DNA from 2 places in the Spirillospora sp. NPDC048819 genome. Region 1 is predicted to be linked to the other one. Evidence: predicted binding sites of a transcription regulator. Region 1 holds the regulator's gene; the other holds the start of a gene.
What was found. Region 1 encodes HrcA, which represses chaperone genes, less so after heat shock. Its sites were predicted from a motif close to TTGGCACTCTCNNNNNGAGAGTGCCAA; they were not measured.
Positions count from the first base shown of each region.

Region 2: groES (co-chaperone GroES) is a predicted target of HrcA. The motif match lies at 2,541-2,567, and genes of this name have one in related genera.

Region 1 is NZ_JBEZGN010000002.1:330,971-335,178, reverse strand. It holds gene hemW (radical SAM family heme chaperone HemW) at 1-570, shown strand, start outside; gene AB0C35_RS04640 (DUF3097 domain-containing protein) at 587-1,414, opposite strand; gene hrcA (heat-inducible transcriptional repressor HrcA) at 1,628-2,641, shown strand; gene dnaJ (molecular chaperone DnaJ) at 2,642-3,775, shown strand; gene AB0C35_RS04625 (16S rRNA (uracil(1498)-N(3))-methyltransferase) at 3,887-4,208, shown strand, end outside.
Region 2 is NZ_JBEZGN010000001.1:40,714-44,921, forward strand. It holds gene AB0C35_RS00160 (sigma-70 family RNA polymerase sigma factor) at 1-20, opposite strand, end outside; gene groL (chaperonin GroEL) at 399-2,024, opposite strand; gene groES (co-chaperone GroES) at 2,110-2,421, opposite strand; gene AB0C35_RS00175 (SAM-dependent methyltransferase) at 2,664-3,884, shown strand.

The DNA of each region.
Region 1 (4,208 bases):
GCGGAACCCGACCACGTGTCGGCCTACGCGCTCATCGTCGAGGAGGGCACCCGGCTTGCGGCGCAGGTGAGGCGGGGGGAGCTGACGGCGCCCGACGACGACGCCATGGCCGACCGCTACCTGATCGCCGACGAGATGCTGAGCGCGCACGGCCTGCACTGGTACGAGATCTCCAACTGGGCCGCCGACCCCGGCGCCGCCTGCCGGCACAACATGCTCTATTGGACGGGCGCCGACTGGTGGGGCGTCGGACCCGGCGCGCACAGCCACGTCGGCGGGACCCGCTGGTGGAACGTCAAGCATCCCGCCGCGTACGCCGCGCGTCTCGCGGAGGGCGCCACCCCGGCGCACGCCAGGGAGGTCCTGGGCGAGGAGGACCGGCGCATCGAGCGGATCATGCTCGAACTGCGGCTCGCCCAGGGCTGCCCCGCCGGGCTGCTGGACGACAAGGCCGTCCGGCGGGCCGTCGACGGCGGGCTGATCGAGCCCGGCCCGTACGAGGCGGGCCGCGCGGTCCTGACTCTGCGCGGACGGCTTCTGGGGGACGCCGTCGTCCGCGATCTGACCTAGTCGTCCGCGATCTGACCTAGGGGACCGTGACGAAGTCGATGAGTTCCTCCACGCGGCCCAGGAGGGCCGGTTCCAGGTCCGTGTAGGAGTTGACCGAGCCCAGGATTCGCTTCCAGGCCGCGCCCGTGTCGTCGCCCCAGCCGAGTTCGGCGACGACGCCGTCCTTCCAGGGGATGCCGCGCGGGATGCGCGGCCAGGCGCGGATGCCGACGGAGGCGGGCTTGACGGCCTCCCAGATGTCGATGAACGGGTGTCCGGTGATCAGGACGTGTGGGGACGAGACCCGGGCGGCGATCCGGGACTCCTTGGAGCCCTCCACGAGATGGTCGACGAGGACCCCGAGGCGGCGCTCCTCACCGGGGTCGAACTCCTCGACGATGGCGGGCAGGTCGTCCACGCCTTCGAGGTACTCCACGACGACGCCCTCGACCCGCAGGTCGTGGCCCCAGATCTTCTCGACCAGCTCGGCGTCGTGAACGCCCTCCACGTAGATGCGGCTCTCCTTCGCCACCCGGGCCCGCACCCCCTCGACGGCGATCGAGCCCGACGCGGAACGGGCCGGCCCTCTGGGCGCGGCCTCCGGCCGGACGAGCGTCACGGGCTCGCCGTCGATGAGGAAGCCCGCGTTCTCCAGCGGGAACACGCGCCGCTTGCCGAACCGGTCTTCGAGGGTGACGCCGAACTTGTCGCAGCCGACGACGGCGCCGCAGAATCCGCTAGCGGGGTCCTCGGCGACCAGACCCGGCTCGGCCGGGACCTCGGGGATCAGGCCCTTGCGGGGCCTGCGCCAGTCGCCGGCCAGCACGTCGTTTCCGTATTTCTTACTCCGCACGGGTCCGCACATTAACCCGGCGGGACGCCCGCGCGCCGTCGTCCCTCGTCCCTCGGCGTGGCGGCGCCGTCCGATACGGGTAGGATCGCGCAGCCGTACGGGGGTGCGCGCGGGCACTCCAGAGTGCCCCCGCGGGTCGTACACTTGGCACTCGGGAGCAATGAGTGCCAGCAGTGCGGTGCGGACGATCGGGGGCCCATGGACGGGGACGAAGGAGGTGACACGGTGCTGGACGACCGTAAACTCGCGGTCCTGCGCGCCATAGTCGAGGACTATGTCTCCACCAACGAGCCGGTGGGGTCCAAGACGCTGGTGGACCGGCACAACCTCGGCGTGTCCTCCGCCACCATCCGCAACGACATGGCGGTGCTGGAGGAGCAGGGGTACATCGCCCAGCCGCACACCAGTGCCGGCCGCGTCCCCACCGACAAGGGCTACCGGCTGTTCGTCGACCGGCTGTCCACGATCAAGCCGCTGTCGGTCGCCGAACGCCGCGCGATCGAGACGTTCCTGTCCGGCGCCTACGACCTCGACGACGTCGTCGGGCGGACGGTGCGGCTGCTCGCGCAGCTCACCCGGCAGGTCGCCGTCGTGCAGTACCCGTCGCTGACGCGCTCGTCGGTGCGGCACGTCGAGCTGGTGCCGGTCGCCGAGGGCCGGCTGCTGCTCGTCCTGATCACGAACACGGGGCGGGTGGAGCAGCGGGTCATCGAGACCAGCGGCACCGTCTCCGAGGAATCGATCGGGCACCTGCGGGCGTTGCTCAACACGTGCCTGGACGGGCTCGGCCTCGGTGACGTCCCGACGGCGGTGGCGGACCTGCCCGAGAAGGTGGTCCAGGCGGACCGGCCGCTCGCGGCGGCGGTGCTGTCGGTGCTCCTGGAGACGCTCGTCGAAAAGCATGAGGAGAAGATCGTCTTCGCCGGTGCGGCCAACCTCGCCGCCGTGGACTTCTCGCCCAGCCTGCGGGAGGTCCTCGTCGCGCTCGAGGAGCAGGTCATCTTGATGCGGCTGCTCGGCGAGACCGGCGATTCCTCTACAGTTACGGTGCGGATCGGCACCGAGAACCCCGACCTGGGGCTCCGATCGACTTCGGTCGTCGCCGCCGACTACGGCGTGGGCGACCTCACTCTGGCCCGGCTGGGTGTGCTCGGGCCTACACGCATGGATTACCCCAGCACGATGGGAGCGGTACGGGCAGTGGCACGCTACGTGGGACAGATCCTGGCGGGGTCGTAAGTGGCCAACGACTACTACGCGACCCTGGGCGTCCGGCGGGACGCCAGCGCCGACGAGGTCAAGAAGGCCTATCGCCGGCTCGCGCGGGAGCTCCACCCGGACGTCAACCCGGATCCGGAGACCCAGGACAGGTTCAAAGAGATCACCCAGGCGTACGAGGTGCTCTCCGACCCGAAGAAGCGCGAGATGTACGACCTCGGCGCGGACCCGTTCGCGTCCGCGGCCGCGGGCGGCGCCGGCGGGTTCGGCGGTGCCGGGTTCCCGTTCAGCGACATCATGGACGCCTTCTTCGGCACGGCGACGTCCCGGGGCCCGCGGTCGCGGGCGCGGCGCGGCCGCAACGCGACGCTGCGGGTGGAGCTCGACCTGAGCGAGACGGCGTTCGGCACGACCCGCGAGCTGTCCATCGACACCGCGGTCGCCTGCGCCGCCTGCGAGGGGTCGGGCTGCGCGCCCGGCACCCACCCGGACACGTGTGAGACGTGCCACGGGCGCGGCGAGGTGCAGCAGGTGCAGCGCTCGTTCCTCGGCCAGGTCATGACGGCCCGGCCCTGCCCGGCCTGCGGCGGGTTCGGCTCGGTGATCCGCAACCCGTGCACCGAGTGCTCGGGCGACGGGCGGGTCCGCACCCGGCGGACCGTCAAGGTCAAGATCCCGGCCGGGGTGGAGAACGGCATCCACATCCAGCTCGCCGGCGAGGGCGAGGTCGGTCCCGGCGGCGGCCCGCCCGGCGACCTGTTCCTGGAGATCGTGGAGAAGCCGCACCCGATCTTCGAGCGGGAGGGCGACGACCTGCACTGCACGGTCGAGATCCCGATGACGGCGGCGGCGCTCGGCACCAGCGTCACGATCGAGACCCTGGACGCCGCCGAGAGCGTCGACATCAAGCCCGGCACGCAGTCGGGGCAGGTCATCACGCTCTACAACCGGGGTGTGCGGCACCTGAACGAGAGCGGCCGCGGCGACCTGATGATCCACGTGAACGTGGAGACGCCGAACCGGCTCGACGAGGAGCAGGAGGAGTTGCTGCGGCGCCTGGCGGTGCTGCGCGGCGAGGAGCGTCCGCCCGGCAAGTTCGCGCCGGGTCAGCGCGGCGTGTTCTCGCGGCTCAAGGACGTCTTCAACCAGCACTGAAGAGCAGTGGCGGCGGCCTACGACGAGGGCCGCCGCGGCGATCCGGAACATGACTCGGAGCATCGTGGGTCGGGGGACTGACATGGGCGAAGCCCCTCACGGAGTGCGCGCGTGAGCCCGCCGGTCTTCCTCGCCGGGACGGACGCGCTGGAGCGCGGCAGCGTCGTCCTGGACGGCCCCGAGGGGCGGCACGCCGCGGCCGTGCGGCGGCTGCGGCCCGGTGAGCGCGTCGACCTGACCGACGGCGAGGGGCTGCTGGCCGAATGCGTCGTCACCGCCGCGGACCGCGCGTCCCTGACCCTGGACGTGCTGGCCCGGCACCGGCGGCCGCCGCCGTCGCCCCGCATCGTGGTCGTCCAGGCGCTCCCGAAGGGCGACCGGGGCGAGCTGGCGGTCGAGACGATGACCGAGGCCGGGGTGGACGAGATCGTCC
Region 2 (4,208 bases), on a different contig from region 1:
GCCGCGCGCAGCACCCGTATCCCGCGGCCGGTGTCGTGGGACGGTGGAGGGGCCGGCCCTCCCGAGGGGTCGATAGCGCGCGCGGCCATGGTCCCGGCGTAGCTTCCCTCGGTCACGTCAAGCATGATGCCCAGCACCCCCGGGCGTGTCTCCACCGTCGTTTACAACGGAATGGTCACAGTGCTGGAGCAATCCTGGCGATACTACGCATCGCTGTCGGCCGACCGCGCGGAGTTCTGAAAAACATTCAGACTTTTCTCTGGAAACAGTCAGAAATAGCTCATCGAGCTACATACAGCTCATGTACCGGCAGAAGACAAGACCCCCGCCCGGACGGACGGGGGTCTGTCAGCGTTCTCCGGACGGGACGAGCCGCACGTCCGCCCGGCGGGACGACCTCAGTGGCCGTGCCCGTGACCGTGGCCGTGGCCGCCGGCGGCCTCTTCCTGCTCCTCCGGCTTGTCGACCACGAGCGCCTCGGTGGTGAGCAGCATGCCCGCGATCGAGGCGGCGTTGGTGACGGCGCTGCGCGTCACCTTCACCGGGTCGATGATGCCCTGCGCGACCATGTCGCCGTACTCGCCGGTGGCGGCGTTGTAGCCGTGGCCCGACTCCAGCGCCCGCACCTTGGAGACGACGACGTACCCCTCCTGGCCGGCGTTCTCGGAGATCCAGCGCAGCGGCTCGTCCAGCGCGCGGCGGACGGCCTCCGCGCCGGTGGCCTCGTCGCCGGACAGGCCGAGGGTGTCGAAGCCGTCCTTGGCGACGTGCACCAGCGCGCTGCCGCCGCCGGCCACCATCCCCTCCTCGATCGCCGCGCGGGTCGCCGAGATGGCGTCCTCGAGGCGGTGCTTCTTCTCCTTCAGCTCCACCTCGGTGGCGGCGCCGACGCGCAGCACGCAGACGCCGCCGGCCAGCTTGGCCAGCCGCTCCTGCAGCTTCTCGCGGTCCCAGTCGGAGTCGGAGTTCTCGATCTCCACCTTGATCTGGTTGATCCGCGCGGTGATCTCGTCCGCGGAGCCCTCGCCGTCGACGACGGTGGTGGCGTCCTTGGTGACGGTGATCCGGCGTGCGCGGCCGAGGTCCTCCAGCCCGATCGAGTCGAGCTTGAGGCCGATGGCCTCGCTGACGACCTGGCCGCCGGTCAGGGTGGCCATGTCGCCCAGCATCGCCTTGCGGCGGTCGCCGAAGCCCGGCGCCTTGACCGCGACGGACGTGAACGTCCCGCGGATCTTGTTGGCGACCAGCAGCGCCAGGGCCTCGCCCTCGACGTCCTCGGCCACCACGAGCAGCGGCTTCTTGGTCTGGGCGACCTTCTCCGCCAGCGGCAGGAACTCCTGCACGTTGGAGATCTTGCCGTCCACGATGAGCACGTAGGCGTCCTCCAGGACGGCCTCCATGCGCTCGGGGTCGGTCACCATGTGCGGCGACAGGTACCCCTTGTCGAACTGGAGGCCCTCGGTGAACTCCAGCTCCAGGCCCATCGTGTGGGCCTCTTCGACGGTGATGACACCGTCCTTGCCGACCTTCTCGAACGACTCCGCGATCAGCTCGCCGATCTGCGGGTCCTGAGCGGAGATGGTCGCCACGTGCGCGATCTCGCTCTTCTCCTCGACCTCGCGGGCCGACTTGAGGAGCTGGTCGGACACGTACTGGGCGGCCGCGTCGATACCGCGCTTGAGGGCGAGCGGCGAGGCGCCGGCCGCCACGTTGCGGGTGCCCTCGCGGACCATCGCCTGCGCGAGGACGGTCGCCGTGGTGGTGCCGTCGCCCGCGATGTCGTTGGTCTTGGTCGCCACTTCCTTGGCGAGCTGGGCCCCGAGGTTCTCGTACGGGTCCTCCAGCTCCACCTCGCGGGCGATGGTGACGCCGTCGTTGGTGATCGTCGGCGCGCCGAACTTCTTGTCGATGACGACGTTGCGGCCGCGCGGGCCGATCGTCACCTTGACGGCGTCCGCGAGAGCGTTGACGCCGCGCTCAAGAGCCCGGCGAGCGTCCTCCTCGAACTCCAGGATCTTCGCCATGCGGATACTCCTCTTTCACGCAATCCGCCCCGGCAGCCCCGCCGAAGGCGGCGCCGACCGGGGCGGGTGCATCACGTCTCGGTGATTACTTCTCGATGACCGCGAGCACGTCGCGGGCCGAGAGGACGAGGTAGTCCTCGTTGTTGTACTTGACCTCGGTGCCGCCGTACTTGCTGTAGAGCACGACCTCGCCGACCTTGACGTCGACGGGGACGCGGTCGCCCTTGTCGTCGACGCGACCCGGGCCAACGGCAAGGACGGTGCCCTCCTGGGGCTTCTCCTTGGCGGTGTCCGGAATCACCAGGCCCGACGCGGTGGTGGTCTCGGCCTCAAGCGGCTGGACGACGATACGGTCCTCAAGCGGCTTGAGAACAACCTTGGTGGCGGTCGTCACGATCTGACCTCCCCTTCGATTGGTCCTCGGCCGGCCACGGTGGACCGGCCAGCACATGTGACAGAAGAGGCGACCCTGGACCGGCCTGCCGTCGCGGGTGCCAGACCGACCTTGTCGCTGTGTTGGCACTCTAGCTAGGAGAGTGCCAGACATGGAGACTATTCCGTGCCCGGTAGCCCGTCAACACGGACACGAACGCACACGGCACCTGCCGCTCCCCGTTCACCGGAAGCTAACTTCCCTCCATGGACATCGCGTCGTTCCAAGCCTTGGGATCACCGGCTGGCCAGGCATTGCTCAGCGAGACGTCCGGTCTGGACGTGAGCGAGGACGCGCTGCTCGCGACCGCGTCCCGGCTGCGTGAACGGCACGATCCCGCACTCGTCTCGGCGGCGCTCACACAGGTGCGGCTGCGTGAACGGGCCCGCGCCAAGTTCGGCGACGACGCCCGCCGCATGTACTTCACCCAGGCGGGGTTGGAACAGTCGACCCGCGCCTGCGTGGCGTCGCATCGTGCGCGACGGTTCGCGGACCGCCTTCCCGGCGCGCGCGTGCTGGAACTGGGGTGCGGGATAGGGGCCGACCTCATCGCACGTGCACGGAAAGGGCTCACCGGAGAAGGTGTGGAGCTCGACCCGCTGACCGCTGAGGTCGCCAAGGCGAACATCCACGCCCTAGGGCTGGACGGCCTCGCCTCAGTACGCGTGGGGGACGCGACCAAAGAAAACCCGGACGGTTTCCCGGCGCTCTTCGCCGACCCAGGACGGCGTACCGCACGAGGCCGGGTCTTCGACCCCCGTTCCTACGAGCCGCCGCTCGACGACGTCCTGGATCTGGCCCGCCGGGTGCCCACCGCCTGCGTGAAGGTCGCGCCGGGCATACCGCATGAGGTCGTCCCGGACGGCGCCGAGGCAGAGTGGGTCTCTCTCGGCGGTGACGTCAAAGAAGCGGCCCTGTGGCTCGGTGCGCTCTCCGGGGACGTGGGCCGGCGAGCCACCCTGCTCTCCTCCGACCTCGATCCACAGATGTGGACGCTCACTCCCCAAGGGCATGACGACCCGGACGTGCGCCCCTGGGGCCGCTACCTGTACGAGCCTGACGGCGCCGTCATCCGCGCCCATCTCGTCGGGGAGGTCGCAGACCAGGTGGGCGGCGGACTCGCCGACCCGCACATCGCGTACGTCACGTCCGACGAGCTGCGTCCCACGCCGTTCGCTTCGGCTTACGAGGTCGAGGACGTGCTGCCGTTCTCGGTCAAGCGCCTGCGCGCGGAACTGCGCCGCCGCGGCACGGGGGTGCTCACCGTGAAGAAGCGCGGCTCGGCGGTCGACGTCGACCGCCTGCGCCGCGACCTGGGCTTCGCCGGGCGCCGCGCGGCCCGCGGCGCCCCGGGGCTGACGCTGGTGGTCACCCGTGTGGGACGCGACCCGGTCGCCCTCCTGACCCACCCCGTCCCGCGCCCCTGACCCATCTCGCCCCGGCGGCGCTGACCCGCCCGGAGCGGGGCCGGGCTCGGATCGAGTCCAAAGATCTTCCCCGCGGCGGGGCAACGCCAAGCGGGACCGGGCGACGCGCCACGGCCGTGCAAATCATCTTCGCTTTCCGGCATTGCGTTCACCATGGATTGCGGGCACCCGGCAAGGCCGCGGCGCGTGCCGCGAATCGTTGCGCCGGGAGCGGTGGCCGCGGAAACACCAAGACAGGTTCAGCGAGGGGACTCCGGCGCCCCCGAATGCGTCATCAAAATGGCCCGATTCCCGCCGGGAGGCATCACGTTCCGCGCACACGTG